4 regions of the Streptosporangium sp. NPDC004631 genome follow, and region 3 is predicted to be linked to each of the others. Evidence: riboswitches for the same ligand, from Rfam matches in the RefSeq annotation. Region 3 holds a riboswitch; each other region holds the start of a gene.

Region 1 (3,492 bases), on a different contig from region 3:
CCGCGCGGCGGCGGTCGTCACCAGGTTGAGGAAGTCCCACTGCGGGACGAACGCGATGTAGCGGTACTTGCCGGTGAGATTGGACAGGTCGGCGATCCGTATCGAGCCCTCGTCGGTCTCCATCGCCATGGCGTACGCCTTGTGGTGCGGGATCCGGTGGAACTCCTCGGCCAGCCCGATCTCGTCGAGCACCTCCAGGGTGGAGGGGTGGATGGTGTCGCCCCTGAAGTCACGGAGAAAGTCGGCGTGTTTCTCCAGCAGCGTCACCTCGACACCGGACCTGGCCAGCAGCAGCGCGAGCACGGCCCCCGCCGGGCCGCCCCCGGCGATCACGCATGTGTTCCGCGTCATAATTCATCACCCATTGAAATTCTGGCACAGGAAACCCGCCGGGAGAACAGTCCTCCCGGCGATCCATTCGTTACCCGGTGCCGAATACGCCGGTGAGGCGGACCGGCCGCCTCCCGGAACCCCGCCGGGCCCGCCGGCCCCCTGCTGGGCGCCCCTCAGCAGGGGGCGATCGTCCAGGAGGTCTCCACCTTGTCGCCCGGCTGGAGCACGATCAGGCCGGTGCCGGAGTTGAAGGCGTCGGGAGGACAGGTCATCGGCTCGACGGCCAGCCCTCGGTGACCCAGCCCGGTGCCGGTGCACACCTGCGCCCAGGGCAGCGCGGCGGCGTCCCAGCGGAGCTCGACCCCGCCGTCCGGACCGCTCACCCGCACCCTGACCAGTCCGTCGGCGTCCGCGACGAGCCCGGTGAAGGCGTGGTCCACGACCGTGCCGCCGACCGACCGCGGGGTCCTGAAGTCGTACGGCGTGCCGGAGACGTCCTCCAGGGAGCGTGGCAGCAGCAGATCGTCCGTCAGCAGCACCCGCCGCGCGGGCACCCGCAGCTCGTACTCCTCGACGCTGTCGCCCGCCAGCAGCCACGGGTGCGCCCCGCAACCGTAGGGGGCGGCCTCGTCGCCGACGTTCTCCGCGGTCAGCGTGGTGGTCAGCCCGTCGGAGGTCAGCGAGTAGAGCACCCGCAGGGCGACGGTGAACGGATAGCCGGGGGACGGGGTGATCGTGTGGGCCAGCCGTACGAAACCGTGCTCGTCCTCCACGGACAGCCACTCCACCGCCCGCCAGTCGACCTCGGCGACCAGTCCGTGCAGGGCGTGACCCAGGCTCTCCTCGTTCACCGGCAGCCGGTGCGTCCGGCCGCCGAAGGTGTAGCGGGCGCCGCCCGCCCGGTTGGGCCAGGGGGCGAGCAGCGTGCCGCTGTAGTGCGGGATCGGCCCGTCCGCCGGCCAGCCGGTCACCAGGTCGCGCCCGCCGTGCCGGAGCACGCGCAGGGCCGCGGCCCGCTCGCTGATCTCGGCGTGCATATCGCCGCCGCGGAGGGTGAACTGCCTGGACACGGTGGTCCTTTCGCCGGAGGAGGCCGTGGGGCGGATGCGGCGGCCGAGACCGGCCGGACCCGCGACCGACTCAAGGGTCGGGCGGCGGCCGCCGTTCGTCAAATGAACGGCCGAAGGGGCGCGGCCCGGCGGCCGCGCCCCTTTCCGATGCGAGCCGGTCAGTCGCTGTAGACCGGGTAGCCGTAGCCGACGACCTGGGAGATCGGCCGGATCCGCTCCTCGACCCGGCCGTTGCCGGTGTTGCCCTCGATCGTGGTGATCGTGCCGTTGCCGTTGTCCTTCTTCACGAAACCGACGTGGTCGATCCCGCTGATGTTCTTGCCGCCGGCCCAGTCGAAGTAGACGACCGCGCCGGGCTTGGGAGTGGTGCCCCAGTGGTTGTTGGTCTTGAACCACTTGGCGTGGGTGACGGTGTAGGCGTCCCAGCCCATGGTGGGCCGGATGCCGGCCTTCTCGCCGACCCAGGAGACGAACATCGCGCACCAGGGGGCGTTGGCGTACGCCTGGAGGGCGCCGCCGTCGCGGGCGACCGTCTCCTGGGCGCGGGGCGACGACATGTACCAGGACTGGAACTTGGTCCCGCCGCCCCGGGAGTTCTCGCTGACGCCGATCTGCTGGGCGGCGATGTCCAGGACCTGCTGGGCGCTGACCTTCGGCAGCCGCTCGGCCTCAAGCTGGAGCGGGGTCATGGCGACCCTGGAGGTCTCGGTGCGGGAAGGGCCGAACGGGGTGTGTCCGGGAGTGTCCGCCAGGGCGGCGGGTCCCGCGAGGACGCCGCCGGTGAGGGCGATGGATGTTCCGAGGATGACGCGGGCCAGGTGGTGCTTCCCGGGGGTGAGGAGGTGCTTGGCCATGAGGGGTTTTGACTCCTTGCTTCGCTTCCATACCGCTTACCGGGTTAGCTGACGGGTTCGGGCTGGGAAGTGCCCTACAGCGCATGTACGCGCCGATTCACCCCAAAAACGTGGTTCCCCGGTTCCGCGAGGTTCGCGGATTCAGCGGCCACGCTCACCTGGTGGAGGAATCCGCCTGGTGAAGCGTGGTCGGGCAATGTGGTGGCAATGCGCGGACCTTCGCAGGTCCAGGCGTTCGCCATGAATTCGTAGAAGCTATGCGAACCGGACAGACGATTACAAGTCCGACACATTGCTATGGCTTGGGAATACGCCTGGATCGAGAGGGCGGGCCGGCCGCGCTCCGAGGCTCTCCGGTCCGTGTCGATCTTCGGCCACGGGCCGGGAACCCCTGCGGGAGAGGCGCTCCCGTGTGCGAAGCCGGAGAGGGGGTGGTCACGGGACGGTCACGCCGCCACCCTCCCGGGCGCCAAAGGTAAATCTTTTCGCTGACCCGCGGTTTACCCGGCCGTTGACGTCCGGCCTTACCCGGCGTCAGACCCCGGCGCCGATGGACCCCATGAGCATGGGGAGCGCGCGCTCCAGGCCGCGCCGCCAGTACGGCCAGCTGTGCGTGCCGGGGCCGTAGAAGTCGACGGTGATGCTGTCGCCGTCGGCCCTGGCCCGCTCGACGAAGGTCTGCGCCTGCCGGAGCAGGGCCGTCTCACCCCGGTCCACCGCGGTTCCCGCGGGGTCGAGCGGGCCGGGGGAGCCGTCCCCGCAGGAGACGAAGAGCCGCGTGCCACGCAGCCTCGCGGTGAGGTCCGCCGGGTTGTGCGCGGCCCATTCGGGATCCCGCGGGTCGCCCCAGAGATCGGCGGAGTCCTCGCCGTAGCGGCCGAGCAGCCGCTGGACGCCGTCGTAGCCGTCACGGGTGTGCAGCACGCCGGAGAAGGAGGCCGCGGCCTGGAACAGGCCCGGGTGGCGGGCCGCGTAGGACATCGCGCCGAACCCGCCCATGGACAGCCCGGCCACCGCCCGCCGGTCCCCGGCGCCGTAGTCGCGCTCCAGGATCCGGCGGACCTCGGTGAGATGGAAGGTCTCCCAGTCGGGCCCGTCCCGCCAGTCGGAGTAGAAGCCGACCTCGCCGCCCTCCGGCATGACCACGATCACCGGGTAACGCGAGGCGAGCTCGGCCGCGTCCCCCTCGGTGGCCCAGGTGTCGTAGTCGGTGTGGCAGCACCCGTTGAGCAGGT
Region 2 (3,492 bases), on a different contig from region 3:
GCACGCACCTCCTCGGCCAGTTCGGCGGCGACCACCCGGACCGGGATCCCGGCGTCGCGGTAGCCGACGTAGTCGGCGAACCCCTCCGACAGCCACATGGGCACCCGGCCGCCCCGGATCGCGCCGGTGGCCACGTGGGTGAGCTCGTGGGCGATCACCACGTCCCGGCCGGTAGCGCTGAGCCTCGCGTACCCCGTCGGCAGGATGATCACCCGGTCGGCGACGGTCATCGCGGCCAGGCCACCGGTGGCGGAGGTCCCCGCGAGCGCCGCGGCCTCCGCGTCGGTGGCGGGGAACAGGACGACCGCCCGGACCGGCCCCCAGACCTCGCCGACGATCCGGGCCGCGCGGTCGGCCCGCGCGGCCAGATCCCGCAGCTCCGCGAGCGGGACGCGGTGACCGGCGACGAGGGAGCGTTCGCCGCGGACCACGGTGGCGGCGCCGGGCCACAGGTCGCGGACCCCCTGCGACACCGGCCGCGCGTCGGCGGCCAGACCCGCGCCCACCAGCGTCAGCATCCCGGCGAGCACGGCACGGCGCCCTCTCGGGAGCGACATGTCAGCCGATGCTAGTGGACCGGCGACCGGCGGTCGCGTCCGCCGGGACACCGCCGGCGAACCGGGCCGGGGCGGTCGAGGAGAGGCGGCTCCACGATCACAGGCGTGATCGTGGAGCCGCCTCCTCTACCTGTTACCCATCTCCTCCGGAGCGGGTTGTGGTGTCACCACGTCCGGCCGGCTCCGGTCCGGCCCCATCGGCCACGGCGCGGACGGCACGGGCGGCGTTCCCGCGACCCGGCTCCGCGACGCGCCGAGAACGCCGTTCGACGTTGAACGGTCCGGACACCTGTCCCCCTCCACGGCGACCACGATGGGGTCAACTCTCCGGCTGTGCCCCGAACCGGATGGACGGGGCCGTGTCCCGCTGTCAGCCGCCCGGACGGACGGCTCCGGCGAAGGAGGACCTGTAGTAGCCCCTCAGCCTCACGATCCGGACCGTCTTGCCGCTGCTCGGCGAATGGACCATCCTGCCGTGGCCGACATACATGCCCACGTGGCCCTTTCCGTAGAAGAACAGCAGGTCACCAGGGTGCAACCTGCTCCATGAGACCTTCTTCCTGACGACGCGGTACTGGCTGTACGTGACCCTGGGGAGGGAGACGCCGGCCTTGCGCCACGCGTACTGGACAAGGCCCGAGCAGTCGAACGCGCCGGGACCGGTGGCTCCCCACCGGTACGGATCGCCGATCTGCCGCTTGGCCACCGATACGGCCTTCCTGGCCTTTGTCCTCTGCCGTGCGGCCCTGTTCATCGCGGTCTTGGCCGTGCGCTTGACGTGAGTCTTCGCCGTGCTCCCGACCTGAACCGCGGCCGCGCTGTCCGTCGCCGCCCCCGCCGCCGTGGGTCCCAGCGTGACCGCCCCGGTTGAGGCGGTCAACGTGAGGACAAACCCACCGAGGGAAAGACGAAAAAGGCGTGACAAACGAAGGTTATGCAGGGTGGTAGACAGGATTTCTCCTTGGGACTTCCACTGATGCCTACCGGGTTAGCTGACGGATTCGGGCTGGGAAGACGCCCTACGACACAGATATGTCGATTCACCCCTGACCGTAGGTTGACGGCCTATTGGTTCCCCGGCTCCATGCCTCCTGGCTGCACGAATTCGGCAGGTCACCGTGGTGGGGCGGACCCCTTGGAGGAACGGCGACCAATTGGATTTCTATCGGAAAGCCGGCCTGGGGGACCGACGCTCGGCGCGACGGTATGGCTTACTCGCCGCGACGCCAGAAGCTACTCTGATCATCACGTTTCGGCAAAGCCCTCACAAAGTTTAAAGATCAAATAACGCTTCTCGCGCCCACGGAAGACCTGCTCGGGGGCGACTTCATCGGTCGAATATGACTCTCGTCACACCCTCCGGATCATTATTCGGAAAGCGCCTCTCCTGTCGCGTACGTCACATCTTTGGCGACCTTCTCACCCTCCGCGTACGGCCCACGGGCCACTCTCGGCCCCGCCATGCCCACCCCGCTCTCCGGGATCGCCGCGAGGCCGCGCGCATCCGCCGGCCCTCAGCCGCGCTCAGTCCTCCCAGCGGAACGATCCAGCGGACCCTTCCGTGGAACGCTCCAGCGGCACCGGACGGGGCGCTGAGGGCCGAGCGGGGCGCTGAGGGGGCGGGCTCAGGGGCGGACGGCCCCGACCAGGCGGCGGCCGTAGGCCGACAGGGGAACGACCTTGACGACGTCCCCGGTCTGGGGGGCGTGGACGATCTTTCCGGCGCCCGCGTAGAGGCTCACATGTCCCAGCCCCTCACTGAAGATGAGGTCACCGGCCTGGAGTTCGCTCAGGGAGACCTTGCGGCCGGCCCCCCAGCTCCACTGCTCCCAGGTCGTGCGGGGGAGGCTGACGCCTCCGCTGCGCCAGGCCGCCTGGACGAGGCCGGAGCAGTCCCAGCCTCCCGGGCCGGTGCCGCCGTACTGGTAGGGCTTGCCGACCTGGGCGAAGGCGAAGCTCAGCGCGGCCCGGGCGTTGCCGGACGCCGGGCCGTTGTACTGGATCCCCGAGCTGTTGGGGTTGCCGGTCCTAAAGGCGCCGAGATCGCGCAGCACCTTCGTCTGGAGCTTCACCATCCTGTCGGCCTTGGCCTTCTCCTCGGCCAGCTCGTCACGCGTCCGATCGGCCTCGGTCAGGGCCTCCCTGGCCTGGTCGCGGTTGCCGCGCAACGTCTTGGTGGCCTCCTCGAAGGCGTTCAGGGACTGAGCGCGGGAGGCGGACATCTGGTCGACGGCGGCCAGGCCGCTCAGCAGCGAGCCGGGGTCGGGCCGGCCGACCATGCCCGACCAGCCGTTGGCGGCGCCCAGCTGGTAGCTGCTGACGGCCATCGTGACGAGTTCCTTGCGCAGCCCGGCGACCTTCGCGCTCTGACGGGTGAGGTCGCCGTTCAGCGCCCGATACCTCTTGCGGGCCCGCTTCCACTTCTCGCCGGCCTGGTTGTACCTCTCGACAACCTTGTCGGCCTGGTCGTTGAGCTTCTCCAGCTTCTTCCTGGCCTGGGCGATCGTCGGCTTCGGTTCTGCGAAGGCCCCGCCCATCGGCACCAGGAACAGAGCTAGGGCCACCCCTGCGACCATCGGCATCCGCACAAACCCAACCGGCATACCCGCCACGGCCACGGCGCCGCCTCCCCATGCAAAGACCTGGGGCGAAATAGTACAGAACAGGTAAGGTATCGCTCACCTTTTTGGCCGTTTTGTTCTTTACTTGCAGGCCGCGACGCTGCAAACCCTGGCGGTCATCCTGCGGGCGTCCCGGAACTGAACGGCCCAGTCCCGCTTGACCGGCCGGTCGTACTCCCCCGCCCACAGGTAGACCAGCACCGCGTTGGCCCTGCGGACCACCACGCTCCGCTCCCCGCCGACCCCCGTCTTCCCGCCGTAGTAGACCTGCCCGGAGATCCTCAGCGCGTCGTCCCCGAGGCCGGTCACCGGCG
Region 3 (3,492 bases):
CGGCTGGGTCTGCCCCGGTCCCGTGCTCGACGGTGAGGCCTCCGATCGATATCCCACAACTGTCACATCGGGATCGGGTTCACCAGGGGGTCGACCTCCATTGTGTCCGTATTGCGGATGCCCCGACGGTGAGCGGTCGGGATCATCCTGCGGATACGGTGGCTGTCCGGTGCTCACCGCGTCACCTCACTTCGACTGCGCATGTGGCACATGGCCGACTCACATGCTTCTGGAGCACAAGGTATCGAGATAGGTATCAACAGTCACCTTTTGCATCAGCCAATACCCGAGGAAAGCTAGCCGGTCCGCGGTGTCAGGTACAGCAGCATTCGGGTGTTGCCCAGGGTATTGGGCTTGACGTGCTCCAACTCAAGGAACTCGGCGACCCCCTCGTCATAGGAGGCGAGAAGTTCGGCGTAGACCTCCGGCGAGATGGGGGTGCCCTGGATCTCCTGAAATCCGTGCCGGGCGAAGAAATCAACCTCGAAGGTGAGACAGAAGACCCGGCGCAGGCCCAGCTCGCCGGCGGCGCGGACGAGCTCGGAGACGATCCGGTGGCCGATGCCCAGGCCCCGGCAGCCGGGATCGACGGCGACCGTGCGGATCTCGGCGAGGTCCTCCCACAGGACGTGAAGCGCCCCGCAACCCACCACGACCCCGTCCCTGTCGGCCACCCAGAACTCCTGGACGTCCTCGTACAGGGTGACCGTGGCCTTCTCCAGCAGGCGCGGACCGGCCCCGGCGTAGGTGTCGACAAGCCGCCGGATGCCGCGCACGTCCGGGGTGCGGGCACGCCGGATCGTGATCGCGATGGCGTCCGCCCCGGCCTCCCGCCGGCTCGGCGATCCCCGATCCGCGTCCACTCCCCCGTCCACGGTCCCCGCTCGTCGTCCCGCGTCTCCGGTGCGGCGTACGGCCGGCGTCGGGGACTGCTCCGCAACCTGCTCCATGACCGATCAGCGTACGTCCTCGTCACCACCTATTTACGGCTCAGCCTTAACCCCTGTCCAGGAGCCGTTGGATGACGCACCGTAGCTCGCCTGCCACGGTGAGCCGAGATCTTCGCCGACGGACCGAATCCCCCCGTCTCACACGCACGGACCTGCGAAGACCCCCGTCACCTCCGCCAGGAGGGACGCGGGGCCGGCGTGACACACATATCGATCATGAAATGATGTGACCTGACCGTGACATTTCAGTTGTGAAAGCTCTACCAACTTTGCAGTTCTGGTTGAGCATGAACCTCCAATTGCACTAATGTCCGTCCTCGATGTCAGCAACGTAAAGAGCTGACCCGCCGAATCCCCCGACTGGGGAACCGGGGACCCACCCTCCCGACGTCCCCCGGGGTGAATCCGAGGTGCCACCGGCATCCGGTAGGGCTGCCTCCGGCCCGAACCCGTCAGCTAACCCGGTAGGCGGCCAAGAGAGGAGCCTGTTGGTGAAGCGCATGCGCGACCGTGGGGCACGACGTGCGGGCAGGCACGCCCGCAGCCGAGAACAGGCGGCGCGCGGACTGTCGTTCCGGTTCGCGGTCATCGGGGCGGCGTTCGCCTCCCTCACCCTCGGCACCCCCCTCGTGGCGGCCACCGCCGACCCGCAGCCCAGCCTCCGCCAGCTCGCCAAACAGGCCGAGAAGCTGCACACCGAGATCGAGACGCTCACCGAGCAGTACAACGGCGAGCGGGTCAAGCTCAAGCAGGCCCAGCGCGCCGCCGAGAGCGCCGAGAAGACCCTCGCCGTCAGCGAGTCGGAGCTGGAGTCACGGCGCACCAAGGCCACCCTGCTCGCGCAGAGCAGCTACATGGCGGGCGGGCTGGGCCCGGGGCTCACCTTCAGCCAGTCCTCCGATCCCGACGCCTTCCTCGACCAGGCCACCACGAACTACGCGCTCCAGCAGCAGCAGAGCGAGGAGGTCGCCCAGGTCGGCCGGGCGATCAAGGCCGCGGAGAGCGCGCAGGTGAGCGCCAAGGCCCGGACCACCGAGGTCAAGGACCTCCTCAACCAGATCGGCGACAGGCGCACCACGATCGAGCGCCTGGTCGCCAAGGTCGAGAGCAGCCTGTTTCGGGAGGTACGGTCCCGGGCGAGCAGCACCCGGGGCAACCGGGTGAAGATCGACGTGCCGATCGTGGGCGACGGCAAGGCCGCCGAGGCCGCCCGGTGGGCTCTCACCCAGCAACTCAAGCCGTATGTGTGGGGCGCCGAGGGACCGAACTCCTTCGACTGCTCGGGCCTGGTGATGTGGGCCTACCAGAAGGTCGGCATCAGCCTGCCGCACTACACGGGCAACCAGTGGACGGCGGGCACCCACGTCTCCAGGGACGACCTGCGCCCCGGGGACCTGGTCTTCTTCTACAGCGACCTGCACCACGTGGGGATCTACATCGGCGCGGGCCTGATGGTCCACGCCCCCCAGACCGGTGACGTCATCCACATCGCGACGATCGACAACCGCCCCTTCGCCGGTGGTGTGCGTATCGCGGACTGAGCGCGAACCCGGTGCGGACCCCGGCGGCGCCGGGCGCGAACACCCCGCCGCGGACCGGGCGCGGGCCGACCGCGAACACCCGGCCGTGAACTGGGCGCGGGTCGGGTGCGGGGTCGGTCACGGGCCGAGCGCGGGCCGAGAACCGCCCCTGGGGCGGGCTGAGAGAGCCCCTGGGGCGACCACGGGGACAAAACGGGGCACGGGGTAGGGGTGTCGCCTTCAAGGCCGGAGCGGGCCGGGAGGCGGGGTTTAGATCAGTCGCCGGCGGGCGGCCCAGGCCACGGCCTCGATCGCCGTGGCCACCCCGATGCGGTCGCAGATCCCGCGGAGCCTGCGCCGGACCGTCCGGCCGCTGATGTCGAGGCGGCGCCCCACCCGGTCCACGGTGACGCCCTTGGCGAGCTCCGCCAGCAGCACGAGATCCTCGTCGCTCAGACCGATCTCACCCATGCCCAGAAGACCGTCGCCGCGGCGGGAGTCCACCTCTGGATATGCCATCTGGAGTCGCTCCCCCCGCGCTGGAACTCAGGCGTGAGTCGTCTGGAATCAATGCCGCCCGTCAGGAACGGTAAACGGCTTGTTCAAAGGTCGTCAAGTTCCACTCTTCATAGAGGTAGTACGCGCTGTTGACATAGCGTGTGCTACGTGAAGTACTCATGATATGTCGGCGCCTTTACGGTTAAGTCATGGCCGCGCCAAGACCGGCGCCCCCGGGCGCCCCACCGCCCCCTGACAGACGGAGTCTTCGCAGAACAAGGTTTCGCCGGGGCCTCCCGCGGCGGGACCGCCTCCACCGGCGGTCACACGGCCACCATCCTCCTCTCACATTCCACCAGAAAGAACGACCTCATCTGGCACGCCCTCTCACGGACACCTGACCCACCCCCTTGACAGATCCGAGGGAATCGGCTCGCAATGAGAGAGAAGTGAGTCGATTTTTACGGCATCCGGCACATATCTGCCGAAACTAGCCAATCAGCACAAGACGGGAACACCAGCGA
Region 4 (3,492 bases), on a different contig from region 3:
GTGACCCGCCGCCCCGCCCCCGGGCACGTCGACATCGCCAAGGCGCTTCCGCTGACCTACGCGATCGCCTTCGTAATGGTCATCATGGCCGGCCTGCTGATGTACGCAGACCTCGTCAACCCGGTCCGTCTGTCCGGCTGAGGCCTCGCGGGTACGGCGCGTAGCCGACGTGTACCCGTACGCCGATAGGGTTGCGCCGTGAAGGACGGGACGCCGGGGGCCATGATCGATGTCGCCCTGTTCCGGCTGCGCCGGATCTGGGCGCGGCCCTTGCGCACGCGCAGGCTCGGAGATCCGCAGCGGCCGGTGCACATGTCGAACGTGATGGTCGTGCGCGCCGTGTACAGATTGTGCGGAGAGATGCCCGAGGTGACCGTGGGCGCCGTCGCCGAGCAGTTGGACGTCGACCCCTCCACCGCCAGCAGGCTGGTCAACGACGCGATCGGCGCGGGGTTCGTGGAGCGCGAGGAGTCCGAGGTGGACGCCCGGAGGGCCAGGCTGCTGCTGAGCCCGAGAGGGCTCCGGGTGCTCCAGGTGGTCGTCCGCTCCCGGCGGACCTACCTGGACGAGTTGATCGCCGACTGGGACGAGGCGGACCGCGGGCTCTTCGCCGACCTGCTCACCCGCTTCGCGGAGGCCGCCACGGCACACCCGCCCGACCTGGCGGCTCTCGACCGGCTGATCACCGAGGCGATCGCGGAGGAGAACACTAGTCTCCCGTGACCCCGTCGATCCGCTCGCGAATGATGTCGGCGTGGCCGTTGTGCCGGGCGTACTCCTCGATCATGTGGACCAGGATCCACCGCAGCGAGACGTCCTCACCCCTGCGCTGCCGTCTGCCCACGGTCTCCAGGGGCAACTCCGCGTAGAGCTCGCGGACACCGTCGATCTCGGCGTGCCAGCGGGCGACGGCCTCCTCGGCGGAGCAGGAGCCCAGCAGGTTGAAGTCCCCGTCGCGATCCTGCTCGGTGCAGTAGATCGACGGCCTGTCCTCGCCGCTGAGGATGTTATGGAACCACTGCTGCTCCACCTCGGTCATGTGACGGACCAGGCCCAGCAGGGAGAGCGTGGACGGAGCGCAGGGGCGGAGGGCGAGCTGCCGCTCCGACAGCCCGGCGCACTTGACGGCCAGGGTCTCCCGGTGGAAGTCCAGCCAGGAGTGCAGCATGCCGACCTCGTCGGCGACATAGGGAGGAGCAATGCGATTGTCGGTCATGATCCCCCATCCTCCCCGCGCACACGGCCACTGTCACACCCTTTTTTCTCGATCCACACCCCCCGGAAACGCTCCCGGCGGGGGCTCCACGGCGCTAGTACATCGAGATGTGGGGGTGGTCGTAGTGGTTGGCGGTGATTCCGCCCCGGTTGGACATGGCGCGCCAGCCGGAGCCCATGTTGATGCGCTGGCGCCAGATCACGTACTTGACGCCGAGCCGGTCCTTGTTCTTGATGGCCCAGGCGGAGATCTCGTCGCCGAGCCTGATGTTCTCCGCCGAGGGCATCGAGCCGCCGGTGCTCATCATGAAGTCGCAGGCGCGGCCCAGGGGGTGCTCGCCGTTGCCGCCGGTGCGGTAGCAGCCGACCTCGTGGGGGAGTTTGAAGCGTTCTTTGATGGCTTCGAGCATGATCCGGGTGCGGTCGGTGATGTTGTCGCCGCCGGTGGGGAGCTGGGGGACCCAGCTGCCGTCGGCGCGGCGGCCGGAACCCATCGGGACGAGCTGGTCGAGTTTCCGCTCGATGTCACGGATCACCCTCTCGGCGCCCTGGCGCTCGGTCTCCACGACCTTGGCCTCCACGCCGATCTGCTCGGTGAGCCGGGCCGCCTTGTCGGCGGCCTGCTTCTTGAGGTCCCGGCTCTGGGCGAAGTCCCGCAGGTAGGCGGTCCGCTGGGCGATGAGCTGTTCCATGACGACGGCGCCCTCCATGTCGGGGGCGAACAGCAGGGCGGGCAGGTCGGCGGCGCTGCTCTGGTAGCGGAGCTGGGCGATGGAGTCGACCTGTTCGCTCGCCTTGTCGTAGGTCTCCTCGGCCTTGCGCAGATCGACCTGGGCGGCCTCCTCGGCCAGCCGGGCCTTTCGCAGAGACTCCCGTTTGGCCGCGTAGGACTCGATGAGCTTGTCGACCTTCTTGTTCAGCCGGGCGAGTTCGGCGCGGAGCTCGGGCTCGGCCGGTTTGGGGGCGGCGCTGCCCGCGGACGCGCTGCCCAGGGTGAACGCGATGGCCGAGAGCACGGAGGCGGTCAGGGCCGCATGACGACGGAACGTGGGGGGCGAGGCCGCCACGGTTCTCCTCTCCTCACGCCTACCGGGTTAGCTGACGGGTTCGGGCTGGAGGAAGCCCTTCCACCGAAGTGGTTCACCCCAAATGCGTGGGTCCCCGGTTCCCGGGCGAGGCGCCCCGGATTAGGCATATCGGATGTTATGTCCGATGTGTGAGGATAGTAGTGGTAAACGGATGGTCATGCGACCCCAAGTCGAGACCGATCAGTGATCATTCCGTGATGACGGATCGGAGGAGTAGCGCCGCCTCCTCGGGCAGGACGTCGTTCACGAAAGCCCCCATGGCCGACTCCGAACCCGCGAGATACTTCAGCTTGTTGGGTGCCCGGCGGATGCTGAACAGCTCCAGGTGCGCGTAGGACAGCTCCCGGCCGACGTTCACCGGTGCCTGGTGCCAGGCCGCGACGTACGGCATGGGCATACCGAAGAGCCCGTCCAGCCGGCGCAGCACCTCTGTGTAGAGCGGCCCGAACGCCGCGCGCTCGGCCTCCTTGAGCCCGCCCAGGTCCGGAACCCGGCGGTGCGGGTAGAGGTGGACCTCCACGGGCCACCGGGCCGCGGCCGGCACGAAGGCCGTCCAGTGGTCGTTCGCGGCGACCACCCGGACCTCGGCCTCCCGCTCGGCGGCCAGTACGTCGGCGAAGAGGTTGCCGCCGGTCCGCTCCCGGTGGCGCTCGGCCGCGCCCAGGGAGAGCCTGGTGCGCGGGGTCACATAGGGGTAGGCGTAGATCTGGCCGTGCGGGTGGGCCAGGGTGATGCCGATCTCGGCCCCCCGGTTCTCGAAGCAGAACACCTGCTCCACGCCCGGAATCGCGGACAGCTCGGCGGTGCGGTCGATCCACGCCTCCATCACCAGGTCGATCTGGCCGGGGGAGAGCCGGGAGAAGGAGGAGTCGTGGTCGGAGGTGAAGCAGACCACCTCGCACCGGCCGGTCCCCGGCCGGGCCTCGCTCATGCCGCCGATGTCCCGGTGCGGGCCCGGCTGCGCGGAGAGGGATGGGAAGCGGTTTTCGAAGACCACCACGTCGTAGGAGGCCGAGGGGATCTCCGTGGAGTGACCGGGGGTGGACGGGCAGAGCGGGCACTCGCTCGTCGGCGGGAGGAAGGTGCGTCCCTGGCGGTGCCCGGCCACCGCCACCCACTCCTCGGTGAGCGGGTCGTAGCGCAGTTCCGAGGCGGCGGGCCGGGGCGGCAGGTCTCGCCGGTCGATCGC

What was found. A riboswitch is a leader RNA that binds a small molecule or an ion and turns the genes downstream of it on or off. The one in region 3 is predicted to bind cyclic di-AMP.
Region 1: linked by a shared signal. The riboswitch ahead of ACWEF2_RS19245 (CHAP domain-containing protein) and the one ahead of ACWEF2_RS15270 (C40 family peptidase) in region 3 are both predicted to bind cyclic di-AMP.
Region 2: linked by a shared signal. The riboswitch ahead of ACWEF2_RS12945 (C40 family peptidase) and the one ahead of ACWEF2_RS15270 (C40 family peptidase) in region 3 are both predicted to bind cyclic di-AMP.
Region 4: linked by a shared signal. The riboswitch ahead of ACWEF2_RS03220 (coiled-coil domain-containing protein) and the one ahead of ACWEF2_RS15270 (C40 family peptidase) in region 3 are both predicted to bind cyclic di-AMP.

Annotation. Positions count from the first base shown of each region.
Region 1 covers NZ_JBSGCR010000018.1:33,609-37,100, reverse strand. The annotation lists gene ACWEF2_RS19255 (FAD-dependent oxidoreductase) at 1-351, opposite strand, end outside; gene ACWEF2_RS19250 (aldose 1-epimerase family protein) at 507-1,403, opposite strand; gene ACWEF2_RS19245 (CHAP domain-containing protein) at 1,562-2,257, opposite strand; cyclic di-AMP (ydaO/yuaA leader) riboswitch at 2,276-2,414, opposite strand; gene ACWEF2_RS19240 (alpha/beta hydrolase) at 2,792-3,492, opposite strand, start outside.
Region 2 covers NZ_JBSGCR010000010.1:68,885-72,376, forward strand. The annotation lists gene ACWEF2_RS12940 (hypothetical protein) at 1-557, opposite strand, end outside; gene ACWEF2_RS12945 (C40 family peptidase) at 928-1,437, opposite strand; cyclic di-AMP (ydaO/yuaA leader) riboswitch at 1,520-1,678, opposite strand; gene ACWEF2_RS12950 (NlpC/P60 family protein) at 2,183-3,121, opposite strand; gene ACWEF2_RS12955 (hypothetical protein) at 3,260-3,492, opposite strand, start outside.
Region 3 covers NZ_JBSGCR010000012.1:175,536-179,027, forward strand. The annotation lists gene ACWEF2_RS15260 (RDD family protein) at 1-57, opposite strand, end outside; gene ACWEF2_RS15265 (amino-acid N-acetyltransferase) at 297-950, opposite strand; cyclic di-AMP (ydaO/yuaA leader) riboswitch at 1,286-1,436, shown strand; gene ACWEF2_RS15270 (C40 family peptidase) at 1,451-2,491, shown strand; gene ACWEF2_RS15275 (LuxR family transcriptional regulator) at 2,741-2,989, opposite strand.
Region 4 covers NZ_JBSGCR010000002.1:349,503-352,994, forward strand. The annotation lists gene ACWEF2_RS03205 (M50 family metallopeptidase) at 1-141, shown strand, start outside; gene ACWEF2_RS03210 (MarR family winged helix-turn-helix transcriptional regulator) at 199-723, shown strand; gene ACWEF2_RS03215 (DinB family protein) at 710-1,216, opposite strand; gene ACWEF2_RS03220 (coiled-coil domain-containing protein) at 1,311-2,282, opposite strand; cyclic di-AMP (ydaO/yuaA leader) riboswitch at 2,285-2,419, opposite strand; gene galT (galactose-1-phosphate uridylyltransferase) at 2,491-3,492, opposite strand, start outside.